Regions from separate parts of the Lysinibacillus sp. HST-98 genome, predicted to be linked through region 3. Evidence: predicted binding sites of a transcription regulator. Region 3 holds the regulator's gene; each other region holds the start of a gene.
What was found. The regulator LexA, encoded in region 3, represses DNA repair genes until DNA is damaged. The targets are predictions, from matches to a motif close to CGAACATATGTTCG.
Positions count from the first base shown of each region.

Region 1: the regulator LexA is predicted to act here: its motif matches at 1,952-1,965, upstream of recA (recombinase RecA).
Region 2: the regulator LexA is predicted to act here: its motif matches at 2,363-2,376, upstream of JIN86_RS03735 (carbohydrate kinase).
Region 4: the regulator LexA is predicted to act here: its motif matches at 2,275-2,288, upstream of uvrB (excinuclease ABC subunit UvrB).

Region 1 covers NZ_JAENHX010000002.1:459,240-463,460, forward strand. The annotation lists gene rny (ribonuclease Y) at 1-289, opposite strand, end outside; gene recA (recombinase RecA) at 805-1,869, opposite strand; gene JIN86_RS07930 (competence/damage-inducible protein A) at 2,031-3,290, opposite strand; gene pgsA (CDP-diacylglycerol--glycerol-3-phosphate 3-phosphatidyltransferase) at 3,308-3,886, opposite strand; gene JIN86_RS07940 (helix-turn-helix domain-containing protein) at 3,934-4,221, opposite strand, start outside.
Region 2 covers NZ_JAENHX010000001.1:739,624-743,844, reverse strand. The annotation lists gene JIN86_RS03750 (adenine phosphoribosyltransferase) at 1-362, shown strand, start outside; gene JIN86_RS03745 (MarR family winged helix-turn-helix transcriptional regulator) at 401-859, opposite strand; gene JIN86_RS03740 (MFS transporter) at 1,044-2,294, shown strand; gene JIN86_RS03735 (carbohydrate kinase) at 2,409-3,500, shown strand; gene JIN86_RS03730 (pseudouridine-5'-phosphate glycosidase) at 3,505-4,221, shown strand, end outside.
Region 3 covers NZ_JAENHX010000002.1:358,498-362,718, reverse strand. The annotation lists gene JIN86_RS07475 (hypothetical protein) at 1-363, shown strand, start outside; gene JIN86_RS07470 (prepilin peptidase) at 428-1,180, shown strand; gene JIN86_RS07465 (gamma-glutamyl-gamma-aminobutyrate hydrolase family protein) at 1,214-1,936, shown strand; gene lexA (transcriptional repressor LexA) at 2,044-2,661, opposite strand; gene yneA (cell division suppressor protein YneA) at 2,828-3,142, shown strand; gene JIN86_RS07450 (YneB family resolvase-like protein) at 3,139-3,804, shown strand; gene def (peptide deformylase) at 3,834-4,221, opposite strand, start outside.
Region 4 covers NZ_JAENHX010000004.1:57,477-61,697, forward strand. The annotation lists gene uvrA (excinuclease ABC subunit UvrA) at 1-214, opposite strand, end outside; gene uvrB (excinuclease ABC subunit UvrB) at 222-2,201, opposite strand; gene JIN86_RS11245 (IDEAL domain-containing protein) at 2,715-2,963, opposite strand; gene JIN86_RS11250 (competence protein ComK) at 3,191-3,700, shown strand; one part of gene prfB (peptide chain release factor 2) at 3,744-4,221, opposite strand, start outside.

The DNA of each region.
Region 1 (4,221 bases), 100 kb from region 3:
GATTCTCTTCTCTTTGCAATAAACGGTTCTCTTGTTTTTGAAGTTCTAAACGACGTTCACGAATGTCATTTTCAGCTTCAGTACGAAATTTGTGAGTTTCATCTTTGGCTTCAAGTAGTGCTTCTTTCTTCATTGCCTCCGCTTCTCGTTTTCCTTCTTCAACGATTGTTTCAGCGACATGTTTAGCACCAGTGATTTTTGAGTCATTCACTTTTTTCATGTAGATATAGCTAACAGCGGCACCAACGATGAGTCCAAGCAAAGCGGAGATGATAGTAATTCCATCCATATGAACACCTCCTCTTGCTATTTGGGTATTACAGTTTCAGTCGGCGCATACATCTATGTCGCCTTAGCTAAAATGCACCAGATTTTGGGAGAATTTATGCAAAACCCGTTTCATTGGCCAAAGGCATTATCTTCATCCAGTAGGCGTTTAGACATCCATTTTAAAGGATATTTCACTATAAAACATTTGCTAAATGAGGATAAAATGTACTGCCTATTTAAAGTCATAATTCAGAAATTATACATATTTAATTGTATAGCTAGCCTCAAGCTCTGTCAAGGATAGTCAGGCGTCTGTTCGCCATCTAAGCCAAAAAAAGTAAGTCCTATCCATTCAGTGAATTTTTTCCCTATTACTATTTCACTAGAAACTTTTTCATGTTCAATACAATTAATAAAAAAACAGTACATAAGAAATAAACACATAGCCTCTCTCTTATTATGTGTAAAAATTTAAGAATATAGACAAAAAAATGCATTGCCCCCTCAATAAAGTGGGAACAATGCAATCATTAATTATTCTTCTTCCAGAAGTAACATTAATTCTTCATCCATCTCTTCTTCATCATCATGGGCAGCAATTGTATAAGAAGAAGCCGCAATACCATAAGAAGCTCGGATTTTATTTGCTATGTCTTCTAGGACAGCAGTATTTTCTTTTAAATACTGTTTAGCATTTTCTCGTCCTTGACCTAAGCGCTCATCGCCATATGCATACCAAGAACCGCTTTTTTGCACAATGTCTAATTCCACGCCTAAATCGACTGTCTCGCCTTCTTTAGAAATCCCTTCTCCATACATAATATCTACTTCAGCTGTACGGAATGGTGGTGCTACTTTATTTTTTACAATTTTAATTTTAGTACGGTTACCAACAATATCATTACCTTGCTTAATAGCTTCTGCGCGACGCACTTCTAAACGGACAGAGCTGTAGAATTTAAGCGCACGTCCACCTGGTGTTGTTTCTGGATTACCAAACATGACACCAATTTTTTCACGAATTTGGTTAATGAAAATAGCAATCGTTTTTGATTTATTAATCGCACCTGAAAGTTTACGTAAAGCTTGAGACATTAGACGAGCTTGTAAGCCGACATGAGAGTCACCCATATCCCCTTCAATTTCAGCTTTTGGCACTAAGGCAGCAACCGAGTCAATAACAATAATATCAATAGCTCCACTACGCACTAATGCTTCTGCAATTTCAAGTGCTTGCTCACCTGTGTCGGGCTGTGATAATAATAGCTCATCAATATTCACACCTAATTTTTGAGCATAGATTGGATCTAATGCATGCTCCGCATCGATAAATGCTGCTTGTCCACCTGATGCCTGTACTTCAGCAATGGCATGTAGAGCAACTGTTGTTTTACCAGACGATTCGGGACCGTATACTTCAATAATACGTCCACGTGGATATCCACCCACTCCTAATGCAGCATCAAGTGCTAGTGACCCACTTGAAGATGTTGCAATTTCTAAATCGGTTTTTTCACCAAGTTTCATGATGGAACCTTTACCAAAATTCTTCTCAATTTGTTTTAGAGCCTGTTCTAAGGCTGCTTTACGATCACTCATTCATTTTCCTCCTTCGAAAACTGTTCACTGTTTTTATCTATCTCTACTATACTTGTTTTTGAGAAAACGCGCAAGAAAAAAGCGAACATTTATTCGTTTTTTCTTCAAAATAAAAATTTGGATAGTTTTCCTCTACCCAAATTCCTATGTTTTACTCTATTTTAATAACGTTTTGTGTAGCCACGTTCTTCTAAAAGCTGCATTAAATAATGGCATGTAAATTTCACCGCACGAAGTCGATTCGTATTACGCATGCCTGATAAATGAAGTAAATATGTAAGCGGCTCCTCATCATTTATGGCAATACCAATCCAAACCGTACCTACTGGCTGATGATCATGCGCAGTGGGACCTGCTTCTCCTGTAAGGCCAATCCCAATATTTGTAGCAAATTTCTCACGAACAGCACTTGCCATTGCCGCTGCACATTCAGCACTCACAACACCATGTGTATCAATTAATTCTTGTGAAATGCCTAGCTGTTTTACTTTCGCATCTGCTGCATAGGTAACAACGCCTCCTATAAGCGCATTGCCTACCCCAGGAATTTCCGCAAGCTCAGATTGAAATAAACCAGCAGTTAAACTTTCTGCAGCCGCAATTGTTAGCTCATTATCCAGTAGCATTTCTACCGTTTTTGAGGCAAGGGAATCATCATCTATACCATATTGATAATCACCAACAAGGGCTTGGATTTCTGCAACCTTTGCCTTAATAAGCTGCCTAGCTTGCTGCTCTGTTGCTGCTTTAGCTGTTACGCGTAATGTTACCTCACCATCAGAAGCAAGTGGAGCAACTGTTGGATTGGTTTGTGCATCTAAAATATTTTGAACTTGTACTTCAAGCTCGGCCTCACCAATTCCATAAAATCGCATAACATGTGATGCAATGATCCCTCCATCATTAAGCATCGCAGCAAGTTTAGGTTTAGCCTCAAATTGAAACATTGGTTCTAACTCTTTTGGAGGTCCTGGTAATAACATATAAGTGCGATCATTTTTTGTGAAGATCATACCTGGAGCCATTCCATGGTGATTAGCTAATACTTCACTCCCAGCTAAAATTAATGCCTGTTTACGGTTATTTTCCGTCATTGGACGTCCTCGTTTAGCAAAAAATTGCTCAATATACGTCAATGCTACTTCATCAAACTCAAGAGAAACACCAAGATGACGTGCAATCGTTTCCTTCGTTAAATCATCTTTTGTTGGACCAAGTCCTCCCGAAAAAATAATGAGATCTGCACGAGACTCTGCCACTTCGATAGCTTGTTCTAATCGCTTTGCATTATCGCCTACTACGGTATGATAAAAAACGTTGATGCCAAGCTCGGATAGCTGGCTTGAGATAAATCTCGCATTTGTATTTGTAATTTGACCTAATAATAGTTCTGAGCCAACCGCAAGAATTTCAGCATTCATGAACCCCAAGACCTTTCTTATTTAGACTCAAGTAATACACGTCGATTTAGATAGAAATAATCCCACCCTGACCAAAGTGTAAAGAACAATGCAACATAGAGCATGATTGTATCAAATGGAATACCAACCAATGTAAAGATTGTATTGTGTAAAAGAGCAGCAGCAATCGCTACAATTTGTGCCCAAGTTTTAATTTTACCAAGCTGATTGGCAGCTACGACTTCTCCTCCACCTGCCAAAATCAAACGTAAACCCGTTACAGCAAATTCACGACTAATAATAATGATAATTACCCAAGCAGGTGCCATCTTAAGCTCGACCATTAAAATAAAGGCTGCTGAGACAAGTAACTTGTCAGCTAAGGGATCTAAAAATTTCCCAAATGTCGTTACAAGATTATACTTACGTGCGTAATAACCATCCACCCAATCGGTTGTTGAAGCAAAGATAAAAATAAGTGCACCTATAAAATGATGAATTGGCATCTCTGCACCAAAAAGTGATAATGTTCCCCAGCCAAAATCAAACATCATAACAATGACAAAGAATGGAATAAGCAAGATTCGAGAGATGGTAATTTTATTTGGAATGTTCATTTTTCTAACACCTTTCATGATGAAAGAAAGTAGTCATCATGTGATGACTACTGTTCTTTATTGAAATTGATGACGATATTTTGCGTTACAATTTGTTGTGCATACGTTAAAAGTTCGTCATTAATATAGATTTTAGCTTGCGTTGAATTACCGAGACGAATACGAACATAGTTTTGTGTTGAAGCGTCAAATTCAACTACTTCCCCAGCATTGTAGACGCGTGTATCTGTTAATATTTCTTGTTGCTGTTGATTGCGAATACCAACAAATGTTGGGCCTGATACTTCGATTTTCAGTTTCATTGTATCCGTACCTGTTAACGTATAAGATGTTGT
Region 2 (4,221 bases), on a different contig from region 3:
TTATTGTTGGCCCTGAGGCACGTGGTTTTATTATCGGTTGTCCAGTTGCCTATGCACTTGAAATAGGCTTTGCCCCTGTTCGTAAACCTGGTAAATTACCACGTGAGGTAATTAGTGCAGACTACGGTCTTGAATATGGTAAAGATACGTTAACAATGCATCATGATGCAATTAAGCCTGGTCAAAAAGTTTTAATCTGTGATGATTTACTAGCAACTGGTGGAACAGTTGAAGCAACAGTGCGTTTAGTGGAACAATTAGGTGGTCAGGTAGTAGGCTGTGCATTCCTAATTGAACTTTTAGAATTAAATGGTCGCGAAAAGCTTGGCGATTTAAATATTAAAACACTTATTCAATATTAAAAGCATTGAAAAAGCGCCCTACACTGTAGGCGCTTTTTTTATACTTCGTCATAGGCTTGAATAATTTTTTGCATTGTTCGCAATGTATCGTAGAAATCTGCGTATTTTTCGGTTCCAATATCCTCGATAATTCTATCTTGAATGCCTTGCCAAATAGGTGCGGCTTCATGCAACTTTTCTAATCCTTTTTCAGTGAGCGTAATTTTTTTTGTGCGAGCATCCTTTGTATCTCGTTTTAATTCAACATAGCCATGTTGCTTTAATAGATTAATATTACGTGTTACAGTGGTTTGATCGAGTTGTAAAATTTCACCTAAACGGCTGATTGAGACAGCTTGTTGAAGGTCGATATGTGCAAGCATCGAATATTGTGTAACTTTTAAACCTGTAGGCTGTAGCAGCTTATCATATAATTGTGTGACAACCCTTGTTTTTTTTCTAAGGTTTGCACAAACACAAATTTGTGTATAATCAATATTTTTAAGTTGATTCTTCATCGACAGTACTCCTTTAAGGGGATTCTACTCATTATAAGTATACACCCAATAACTAGAATTTCCTTCTTGACAGCTTTATGAACGATTACTATGATTATACATGTATATACATATAAATGAAATAAGCAGACTAAAACATGTATATACATGTTTTATAGTCTATCAAAGAAAAGAAGGTGTTGAGGTGAAGCGTGTTCATTATAGTTGGTTTATTTTAATCGTCACATTTTTCTCGATAATTGTCGCAGGAATTACAATGTCATCATCTGGCGTGTTTATCGATCCTCTTGAAAAAGAATTTCACTGGGATCGTTCAACCATTGCTTTAGCTTTTGCTGTAAGTTTGTTTTTATATGGCATATCTGGACCATTTATGGCTGCGTTGCTTGAAGTCATAGGCCTAAAGAAAATGATGCTAGGTGCTATGGCAACTTTAGTATTAGGAATGACTTTAACATTTTTGATGAGTGAATCCTGGCAGCTAATCATTATTTGGGGGGGCATTATTGGTCTTGGAGCAAGTCTCTTTTTAACTGTCCTTAGCCCATATGTGGCGAATCATTGGTTTGTAAAACGCAGAGGATTAGCGGTTGGTATTTTAACGGCAAGTACAGCCACGGGTCAGTTAATTTTATTACCAGTTCTAGCTATCATTATTGAACACTATTCTTGGCGATGGGCTATCACATTAATGCTACTCCTTAGTATCATAATGTTTTTCATGATTGCGCTTTTTATAAAAAATAGACCTCAGGATATGGGGTTAACTCCTTATGGACAAGAGGAGGCTATAGAGGAACAACCAATACAGCAAAAGAAGAATCCAATAGCGATGGCTTTTAAAGGTTTACTTGAGGCGATTAAGGTTAAAGCATTTTGGCTCTTAGCAGGTAGCTTTTTTATTTGTGGGCTATCGACAAGCGGATTAATTGGTACTCATTTTGTTTCTTATTGTATTAGCTTTGGCGTTCCTTTAGTCACTGCCGCATCATTTCTTTCTTTTATGGGCATTTTTAATTTATTAGGTACAACTGCGTCTGGCTGGTTATCTGATCGCTTCGATAATCGGTGGTTATTGTTTTGGTATTACCTGTTAAGAGGCGCATCTCTATTATTGCTCCCTTATGCACTCGCACAAGGATCATTTGTTTTATTAACGATTTTCACGATTTTTTACGGACTAGATTGGATTGCTACAGTGCCGCCAACCATCAGTATGACACGACAAATTTTTGGTACGCAAAAAAGCAGTATTATCTACGGCTGGATATTTGCTTCACATCAAGCAGGAGCAGCGGTTGCTGCGTATGGTGGCGGGTTAATTTATAAATTTTTTAATTCTTATACATGGGCTTTTTTCCTTGCAGGAATGTTTTGTGCAATGGCCAGCTTATTCGTTATCATTGTTAAAAAACAAACACCTCAGCAAGCATAAACAAATATAAGTTGAACCTTCGTAAGATGAGGTTCAACTTTTTTAATAAAGAATCTTTTGACATAACACAAACAAAAGTTTATAATATAAACAAATATAATAAAAGGTGATGCTATGAATGAAAGAGAACAGGCGGTGCTTGCTTTAATTCGCCAGAATCCGTTTATGTCTCAGCAAGAAATGGCAGATGCAATGAATCTGTCGCGTCCTGTGCTTGCTAATTTAGTGTCTAGTTTAACGAAGCAAGGAAAAATTGTAGGTCGTGCTTATATATTACCCGAAGAAAATGAAATTATTTGCATCGGTGGAGCTAATTTAGACCGAAAATTCCATGTCAAGGGCAATGTTCAATTTGGAACATCTAACCCTGCCAGTTCTTCCTTTAGTGTAGGTGGCGTTGGTCGAAATATTGCTGAAAACTTAGGCAGATTAAACCACCAAGTGACGTTACTGACAACGGCAGGTAAGGATGCTGATTGGCAAGTGATCCAAGAGGCTTCGGAATCCTTTATGAATCTACGTTATGTAGAGCAGCTTGCAGATGCTACTACAGGCTCTTATACTGCCATCATGGATGAACAAGGTGAGCTAGCACTAGCTGTAGCAAATATGGAGGTTTACGACCTTCTGTTACCTAGCTTGTTGAAAAAACATGAAACAATGCTTGTAAACGCGGGCTGTTTTATTTTGGATTTAAACTGCCCAAAAGAAACCGTAGCGTATATTCAGCAAGTAGCCATTGCTCGTGATATTCCACTTGTCATTGTGCCAGTATCTTCGCCCAAAATGAATCGACTACCTGAAACATTACAAGGCGTAACTTGGTTTATTTGTAACACAGATGAAGCAGAAACGATTGTTGGACATAAAATTGAAAACGCTACCCATTATGAAAAAGCTTTACAACAGCTCCTACAATTAGGTGCGGAGCATGTCATTATCACGGCTGGCAGCAAGGGCGTTTATGCAGCGTCTACAACGATTGCCCCTCGTCATTTTGCCGCTAAAGTAATTGACAAAATTGAAGATGTGACAGGAGCAGGAGATGCCTTTGTCAGCGCTGTCATACACAGTTGGCTGACTGGACAATCTTTTGAGACATGTATTGATGCTGGATTAACCAATGCAAAAAATACATTGGCATCTCCTTATACAGTAAGACCTGAATTATCAGTAGATTTGTTGAAAAATGAAATGGAGGAATAACAACATGAAAGATTTCATCGTATTATCAGAAGAAGTAAAAGCAGGACAAGCAAAAGGTCTACCAATCGTTGCATTAGAATCAACAATTATTTCACACGGTATGCCATACCCACAAAACGTGCAAACTGCGCGTGAAGTTGAGCAAATTATTCGCGATAATGGTGCAGTCCCAGCAACAATTGCATTAATTGATGGAAAAATTAAAATAGGTCTATCAGATGAAGAGCTTGAAATGTTCGGTAATGCTCAAGGTGTTGCAAAAGCTTCACGTCGTGACTTAGGCTACTTACTAGCAACGAAAAAATTAGGTGCTACAACAGTTGCAGCGACAATGATCTGTGCAGAGCTTGCTGGTATTGAAATCTTTGTTACAGGTGGTATTGGTGGTGTACACCGTGGTGCGGAAACAACAATGGATGTCTCTGCTGATTTAGAAGAATTAGCACAAACAAATGTTGCCGTTATCTGTGCGGGTGCAAAATCTATTTTAGACATCGGTCTTACATTAGAATATCTTGAAACAAAAGGTGTGCCAGTGGTTGGTTATGGTACGGATGAATTACCTGCATTCTACACACGTCAAAGTGGATTTGATGTAAACTTCCAATTAGATACGCCAGAAGAAATTGCAGCAATGCTATCTGCGAAATGGCAATTAGGCTTAAAAGGTGGCGCTGTCATCGCAAATCCAATTCCTGAGGCGGAAGCATTAGAGCATGCA
Region 3 (4,221 bases):
GGTGAGGACGGCACTGTGACACCTTCAGATGTATCGAATGATCTTAATATGTTGGAGCAGGCTGAAGCAGAGGTCAATGGTGATCAGGAGAACAAGGAGAGTATTACACCGATTGCCTCTCTTTCGGAGGACTCTTTACCAACTAATTTAAAGCTTGTTACTTTTATATTAGAGGTGGGTGCGCTTGATTTTAATTCTCTTGAAAGCTTTTTACAGGAGGTTGAACAATTAGAGCGTGTCATGAAAACCGATAAGATTGAATTTAAATTGCCTGGAGAGCAGGCACAGCTTGAGAAAGATGCAGATCTTACGTTAAAGGCAACAGTGCAAGTGACAACGTTCTATTACGAAGAACAACAATAACTTTATTGATAGGCGCACCATACTGCATTTGTATGGGCGCCTATTGGTTTAGGAGGACATAAAATTGGAAATGGCTTATACGATCTTTATTTTTTTATTTGGACTTGTCTTTGGCTCTTTTTATAATGTAGTTGGCTTACGTGTACCACAGAAGGAGTCGATTGTACATCCTCCTTCACATTGTCCAAAATGTCAGAGACGACTGACGGCGCTTGATTTAGTACCAGTTTTGTCTTATGTATTGTTAGGAGGAAAATGTCGTGGTTGTGGCAATAAAATTTCTTGGGTTTACCCAGTCATAGAATTAATGACAGGTGTATTATTTGCCTTTGCTTATGGGCAGTTAGGCTGGGGCATAGAATTGATAGTAGCCCTCTTTTTTATCTCCTTATTAGTTATTATCGTTGTATCAGATTTAGCCTATATGCTAATTCCAGATAAGGTGTTAGTATTCTTTTTACCTTTGCTAGCTATTGGACGAGTGCTGTCACCATTAACACCGTGGTGGGACTCTCTTGTGGGTGCTGTGGTTGGTTTTGGCATATTATATATCATTGCTGTGCTATCGAACGGTGGCATGGGTGGAGGCGATATTAAATTATTCTTTTTAATTGGTCTCGTTCTGGGTACGATTGATACACTGTTAACGCTATTTTTAGCTGCAGTGATTGGTATGATTGTCGGGATTACCATGTTATCGAAAAACAAACAGGGGAGAAAAACACCCATTCCGTTTGGGCCATCTATTGCATTGGCCGCAGTTATTGTTTATTTCTATGGCGATCGATTAATCAATTGGTATCTAGGCTTTTGGTAATTGTTCAATTTTCAGGAATATGGAGGGAAGCAAGTGAAACCGATTATTGGTATTACAGCCTTTGTTGAGGATGATTTATCCTCTCGATTAAATGTGGCTTACAGCAAAAGCATCATTGAAGCTGGTGGAATTCCATTGATTATTCCAATTGGGGTAGAAGAAGAGGCAGCACAGATTTTAGCCCTTACAGACGGTTTATTATTATCTGGTGGTTATGATGTGCACCCATTTCTATTCGGGGCTGAGCCTTCATTAAAGCTTGGGAAAATTCACCCCGCGCGAGATACGGTCGAGTTAGCATTAATTGAAGCCGCATTCCAACGGAAGATGCCTATTTTCGGGATCTGTCGAGGAATTCAAATGCTAAATGTTGCTTTAGGTGGTACCTTATATCAGGATATTGATAGTGATCATTTTAGCACTAAATTACTTCAACATATGCAACAATCAGGTCGAGCTGTAGCTACCCATTCTGTACAGATTATTGCTGACAATCTATTAGCGACTATCGTTGAACAAGAGAAGATAGCAGTGAATTCATTTCATCATCAAGCGGTGAATGTGTTAGCAGAAAAATTAAAAGTAGCAGCAAAATCCAGCGACGGTATTATCGAAGCGGTAGTTCATGAGGAGATGCCATTTTGCTTGGCTGTTCAGTGGCATCCTGAGGAACTAGCCATAGCAGGAGATGAGAGTGCCCAAAAGCTATTTTCAGCCTTTGTGGAAGCGAGCATAAAATTTAAGAAGGAAGCTTAGAAGAGGCATTGTACAAAGAATCCAATCGGATGTGGATTCTTTTTTTGCGTAAAAAAGAGGATACATGCTCTTAAAAGGAACATAATCCTCAAAACCTGCTTTAATCGTTAATGTACACGTCTGTAAAGACCTACAACTTGTCCTAAAATAGAAACTTGATCCACAATAATAGGTTCCATAGAAGAATTTTCAGGCTGTAAACGGAAATGGTTTTTCTCTTTAAAGAAACGTTTTACAGTTGCTTCATCTTCAGCTGTCATAGCTACAACAATATCCCCATTATTAGCTGTTGCCTTTTGTTTTACAATGACTAAATCTCCATCTAAAATCCCAGCTTCAATCATTGATTCTCCCATAATTTCTAGCATGAACAATTGATCTTCACTTGTGCCGTACGTATCGGGTAATGGGAAGTATTCTTCAATGTTTTCAATTGCTGTAATTGGAGAACCAGCTGTAACCTTCCCGACAAGTGGAACATGGATCACCTGTTGCTTTTGGATGGATTCTTCAGGCTCTAAAATTTCAATTGCACGTGGCTTTGTTGGATCTCGACGAATAAAGCCTTTTTGTTCTAATCGAGCTAAATGTCCATGAACAGTTGAACTGGAAGCAAGTCCAACTGCTTCACCAATTTCGCGTACTGATGGTGGATATCCTTTAGCTCGTACCTCTTCCTTAATGAAAGCTAAAATGTCCTCTTGTCTTTTCGAAACTTTTTTCATGAGTGCTCACCTCTTTTTTTCTAAAATCATCTTCTTATTTGATAGTATAACAGAATGCGAACACGTATGCAAACATAGGTTCGAAAAGTGTTTGACAAAAACGTTTGTTCGCTTTATTATGGGAACATACATTCCGAACAAACATTCTTAAAAAGGGGTAATGATTATGACATGGTTTAAGAAAAACACACATATCTCAATTTTAATAGGAGCTTGTTTATTATTTGCAGCATACCTTTACATTACAGATCCAGGAAAAGTTAGTTACGCAGAAATTGAAATTGAACATGGGGATAGCTTGTGGTCGTTAGCCGAGCAATATCGTGGTAAAATGAGTACTGATGATTGGATAAAGCTTGTAAAAACTGAAAATGAACTAGCAGATATTAAAATTGTAGCGGGAAAATCTCTAGTTATTCCTGTTGTGAGTGATCAAGCCAGTCCCATCAATACTATCGAAATTGCGAGAAATGAACAATGATAAATAATCAACTATCGGCTGTTGTCTATTGTCGCGTAAGCACTGAAAAAGAAACACAAAGCTCCTCATTAGAGCGCCAGCAGGAAGAGTTGCTGCGCTATGCTAAAGAGCAAGGCTATGCGGTGAAGGGCGTGTTTAAAGATCAACATAGTGGCTATGATGTAGAACGTGAAGGCTTACTAGAAATGCTTGATTTTATAAAAGACAAGAACATTAATGCTCTTTTTGTCCAAGATGAAACTCGTTTAGGACGAGGCAATGCAAGGATGGCTGTATTACATTTATTACAAAAGTCAGCAACTGATGTTTTTTCTATGCGTGATGCAGGCCCAGTCCAATTAAATGAAATGGATACGATGCTGCTTGAAATTTTAGCAATCGTAGAGGAATATCAGCGTAGAATCCATAATGCTAAAATTCGACGAGGTATGCGACGTGCTGTAGAAAATGGTTATCGTCCAGAAAATAATTTATCGAACCGAGGTAATCCTCAGGGGCAGGAGCGAAAAGATCTACCTGTAGAGGAAATTGTGAAGCTACGCAAACGTGGATTTACCTTTGAAGAAATTTCTATAACGCTTAGAGGGTTAGGCTTTGAGGTAAGTAAGGCGACTGTACATCGTCGTTTCCAAGAGCACCAAGAAAGATTAGCAGGAAAGTAATATTCCTGCTAATTTTTTTCTGTAAAAAACTACTGAATGGAAGAAAAGCTTTCGATAATAACATGATTAGGCAGTTGGAAAGGGTGCTCTTTATTTATTCGGTCATAAAACATGATGCCATTTAAATGATCGATTTCATGCTGTACAACGATGGCCCCATAGCCCTGTAACTGTACAATGCTTTCATGTCCATCGATGTCGTAAGCTTTGACTTTAATTCTCTCATATCTCGGTACAAAACCAGGGACAGGTCGATTTACAGATAGACAGCCTTCTCCCTCCGGAAGATAAATCATATTAAGGGAATGACTGATTATTTTAGGGTTAATCAGCATCATTTCTTGGTCATCAAAGAGTACAGCAAACATGCGTTTATTTACGCCAATTTGATTAGCAGAGAGTCCACTTCCAGGGCGA
Region 4 (4,221 bases), on a different contig from region 3:
TATCCATTTGTCCAAGAAATTGACGGGCATACGCGGAAAGGGACTCAACGTAACGACGCTGGCCCTCCGCATAAATTGTGTCAAATGCTAGAGAAGACTTTCCAGAGCCCGATAATCCTGTTAAAACGACTAATTGGTCACGCGGAATTGTGACATTAATATTTTTTAAATTATGAGCACGTGCACCTTGCACGACGATTTCAGTATTTTTCACAAGTCATTCACCCTTCTACCTTCAATTCAAATATTGTATCTCGTAACTCAGCCGCACGTTCAAAATCAAGCGCTTTTGCTGCTTCCTTCATTTCGACTTCTAGAGAAGCCACAAGCTGTTCTCTTTCCGCCTTTGTCAGCTTTTTGCCTTTTGTTGCCTTTGTTACATAGGATTCCTCTTCTTCTGCTACTTGTGTTGCACGAATCACATCTGGGATTTTCTTAATGATCGTTTGAGGTGTTATACCATGCTCCTCGTTATAAGCCATTTGTAAAGCACGACGACGTTTCGTTTCATCAATCGCCTTTTTCATCGAGTCTGTTACATGGTCTGCATACATAATGACATGACCATTCGCATTACGAGCAGCACGACCAATAGTTTGAATCAAAGAACGCTCTGAACGTAAAAATCCTTCTTTATCAGCATCTAGAATCGCCACAAGGGACACCTCAGGAATATCAAGACCTTCACGCAATAAATTAATACCAATTAGCACATCATACGTTCCTTTGCGTAGCTCACGGATAATTTCAATACGCTCTAGTGTCTTAATTTCTGAATGTAGGTATTCTACTTTTAAGCCCATTTCCTTCAAGTAGGCCGATAAATCCTCGGACATTTTCTTCGTTAGCGTTGTCACTAAAACTCGCTCATCACGCGCAATTCGATCTTGTATTTCATCAATTAAATTATCGATTTGCCCTTCAATAGGACGTACGTCGATTAATGGATCTAATAATCCAGTTGGTCGGATAATTTGCTCTACCATTTCTGGTGTATGCTCCAGCTCATATGGACCAGGTGTGGCTGATACATAAATTGCTTGATGTACACGGTTTTCATACTCTTCAAAACGCAAAGGACGGTTATCAAGTGCTGATGGCAAGCGGAAGCCGTGTTCTACGAGCACACCTTTACGCGCTTGGTCACCATTGTACATTCCTCGAACCTGTGGAAGAGTTACGTGACTTTCATCAACCACAAGTAAAAAATCTTCTGGGAAGTAATCTAGCAACGTATATGGAGTAGCACCTGCTTCACGCAATGTTAAATGACGTGAATAGTTTTCAATCCCAGAGCAAAAGCCCATTTCACGCATCATCTCTAAGTCATAACGTGTACGTTGTTCTAAACGTTGTGCCTCTAGTAATTTATCTTCTGCACGTAATAATGCAAGTCGTTCCTCTAATTCTTTTTCTATATTTTCAATCGCTTTACGCATTTTCTCTTCTCGTGTAACGAAGTGGGATGCTGGGAAAATAGCAACATGCTCTCTATCCGATAAAATCTCTCCCGTTAGTGCATCTACCTCACGAATGCGATCGATTTCATCACCAAAAAATTCCACACGAATACAATGCTCATCACGAGAGGCTGGGAAGATTTCCACTACATCTCCACGTACCCGAAATGTTCCGCGAGTAAAACTAACATCATTTCGCTCATACTGAACGTCCACAAGCTTGCGTAAAAGCTGATTACGTTCAATTTCCATACCTGTACGAATGGAAACAACCATTTCTCGATATTCTTCGGGAGAACCTAAACCATAAATGCAGGACACAGATGCAATAATAATGACATCCTCACGCTCAAACAATGCAGAAGTAGCAGAGTGACGCAGCTTATCAATTTCATCGTTAATGCTAGAGTCTTTTTCTATATAGGTATCTGTCTGCGGTACATAAGCTTCTGGTTGGTAGTAATCATAGTAGCTGACAAAATATTCAACGGCGTTATTCGGGAAGAATTCTTTGAATTCACTATACAACTGGCCAGCTAGTGTTTTATTGTGTGCCATGATTAGTGTTGGTTTTTTGACTTGCTGGATGACATTCGAAATGGTAAACGTCTTACCTGTTCCAGTAGCACCAAGCAATGTTTGATGACGTTTGCCTGCTTTCACACCCTCCACTAATTCCGCAATGGCCTGTGGCTGATCCCCGTTAGGCTGATATGGCGCTTGTAAATCAAATGTTTGCACTCATGTCCCCGTCCTTTCCTTCCAATTTGTACATATATTTTAGCATAGCAATATTAAAATTTCGAACATTTAACGAACGAATGTTTGTAAAATTTTTTTTCATCTCTAAAATTTTTATTACATAACAATACGGTCAATTTAACTTATTACTCTTATAATAGCCGTTTTATTAGGTTTTCAAGCTTCATCGATGGATGAGATTTCCTGTTTTGCTTTATGTGCAGCTCACACTCTCTCACGAGCCGGGCTCTGTACTTTTGGAGCGGCTCTCCTTCTTTTATGAGCAGGGTCACTTCCCTTTGGAGCGGCTCTCTTCTTTTTATGAGCGGACTCTACTTTATCGGAGCGGCACTCACTTTTTTATAAACAGCGTCTCAAACTTTTTAAATGACTTTCCCCATTCTATAAGCAAAACCACTTTTTCTAACCAAAACATACACTCCTCACATCCAATGCAACTATTTTCAAAATCAAAAAAATCCCACTCTCCAATAGATATGGAGAGCGGGTTGGTCAATATGATTCATCTTCTGTTTGCTGTAAGGAAGTTAGTTCGGATGCGTATTGATAAAATGCGTTTTCATCTTTTTCATCAAGTGCTCTATCAATCAGAACCATGAGCTGCTCTTGCCGATGCATACGCTGGATACGATTTAAAAATAAATCTAAATAAATCTCGTTTAATAATTTCTCTGCCTCATCAACTTTTTTCGACTGACCAACGGCTTTCAGAAAATCTGTATACGAATAATATTTATCCAACGATCTCACCTCGATCCTTTTCTAAATTATATGAAAATTGAAATTAAAAAGCAATGCTTACGATTCGAAAATATCTTGGATTAGCTATTAATCAATTGATATTTAGAGCAAATTCTCTAAGCATTTCGTTCTTTTCTGAACGATTTTCAACTATTTCATCGAATTTAAGAAAGTCATATTCTGTTTTACACTACCGTTATCACTAGAAAAAAGGAGGCACTCCCTATATGACAACAAACTTTGTAAACGGCTACTTAATGTCATTCAATACTTATTTGCTGCAACCCATTCAGCATGACTCCAAAGTCTTCACGCATGTGATTGATAAGCATAATGAGCTGATTGTTACACGCAAACCGATGCATGTCCTTCGAAAATCCTGTCTCTCATTAGGATCAACTTATGAAGCCGCAAAACAATCGGCTAAACGTTTTTTCGGCAATCAACACAAGCTACCAATCGTCGTGGCCTTTGATTATGGTTATCCCTGTATTTTTCTTCCAACTTATTCACCCAGCTCCATTCACAATATATGGATAGGGCTTCATGCAATTATTAATATTACACCTAGTGAAATGGGGTGTATTGTAACATTAAAAAATAATAAACAAATCGAACTACCTATCCGATATGCATCCATTAGTAAACAATTTCTTAACGCTTCTATGCTGTATAAATACTACATGAGTGAACGTAAACAGCTTAGTCAAGATGCACCCTATCATCCACCCTTTTAACAAAAATTCCCCAAGAGCATCTCACTCTTGGGGAATCTGGGTATTAATTTATTTTTGAACGTAAATAGGCATTAATAAATGGATCTAAATCGCCATCCATTACTGCACCCACATTACCTGTTTCTTCATTTGTACGATGATCCTTCACCATCGAGTATGGGTGGAAGACATACGAACGAATTTGGGAGCCCCAGCCTATTTCTTTTTGCTCACCGCGTATTTCATCTAATTGCGCCTGCTGTTTATCAAGTTCTAATTGATATAGTTTCCCTTTTAACATCGTCATCGCTTTTTCACGGTTTTTAATCTGTGAACGCTCAGCTTGACATTGTACGATCGTACCAGTAGGAATATGCGTAATACGAACGGCAGAATCTGTCGTATTAATATGCTGACCACCTGCACCTGTTGCACGATACGTATCAATTTTTAAATCCTCTGTACGAATATCGATTTCAATATTGTCGTCAAACTCTGGCATAACATCACAGGAAACGAAAGACGTATGACGGCGGCCAGAC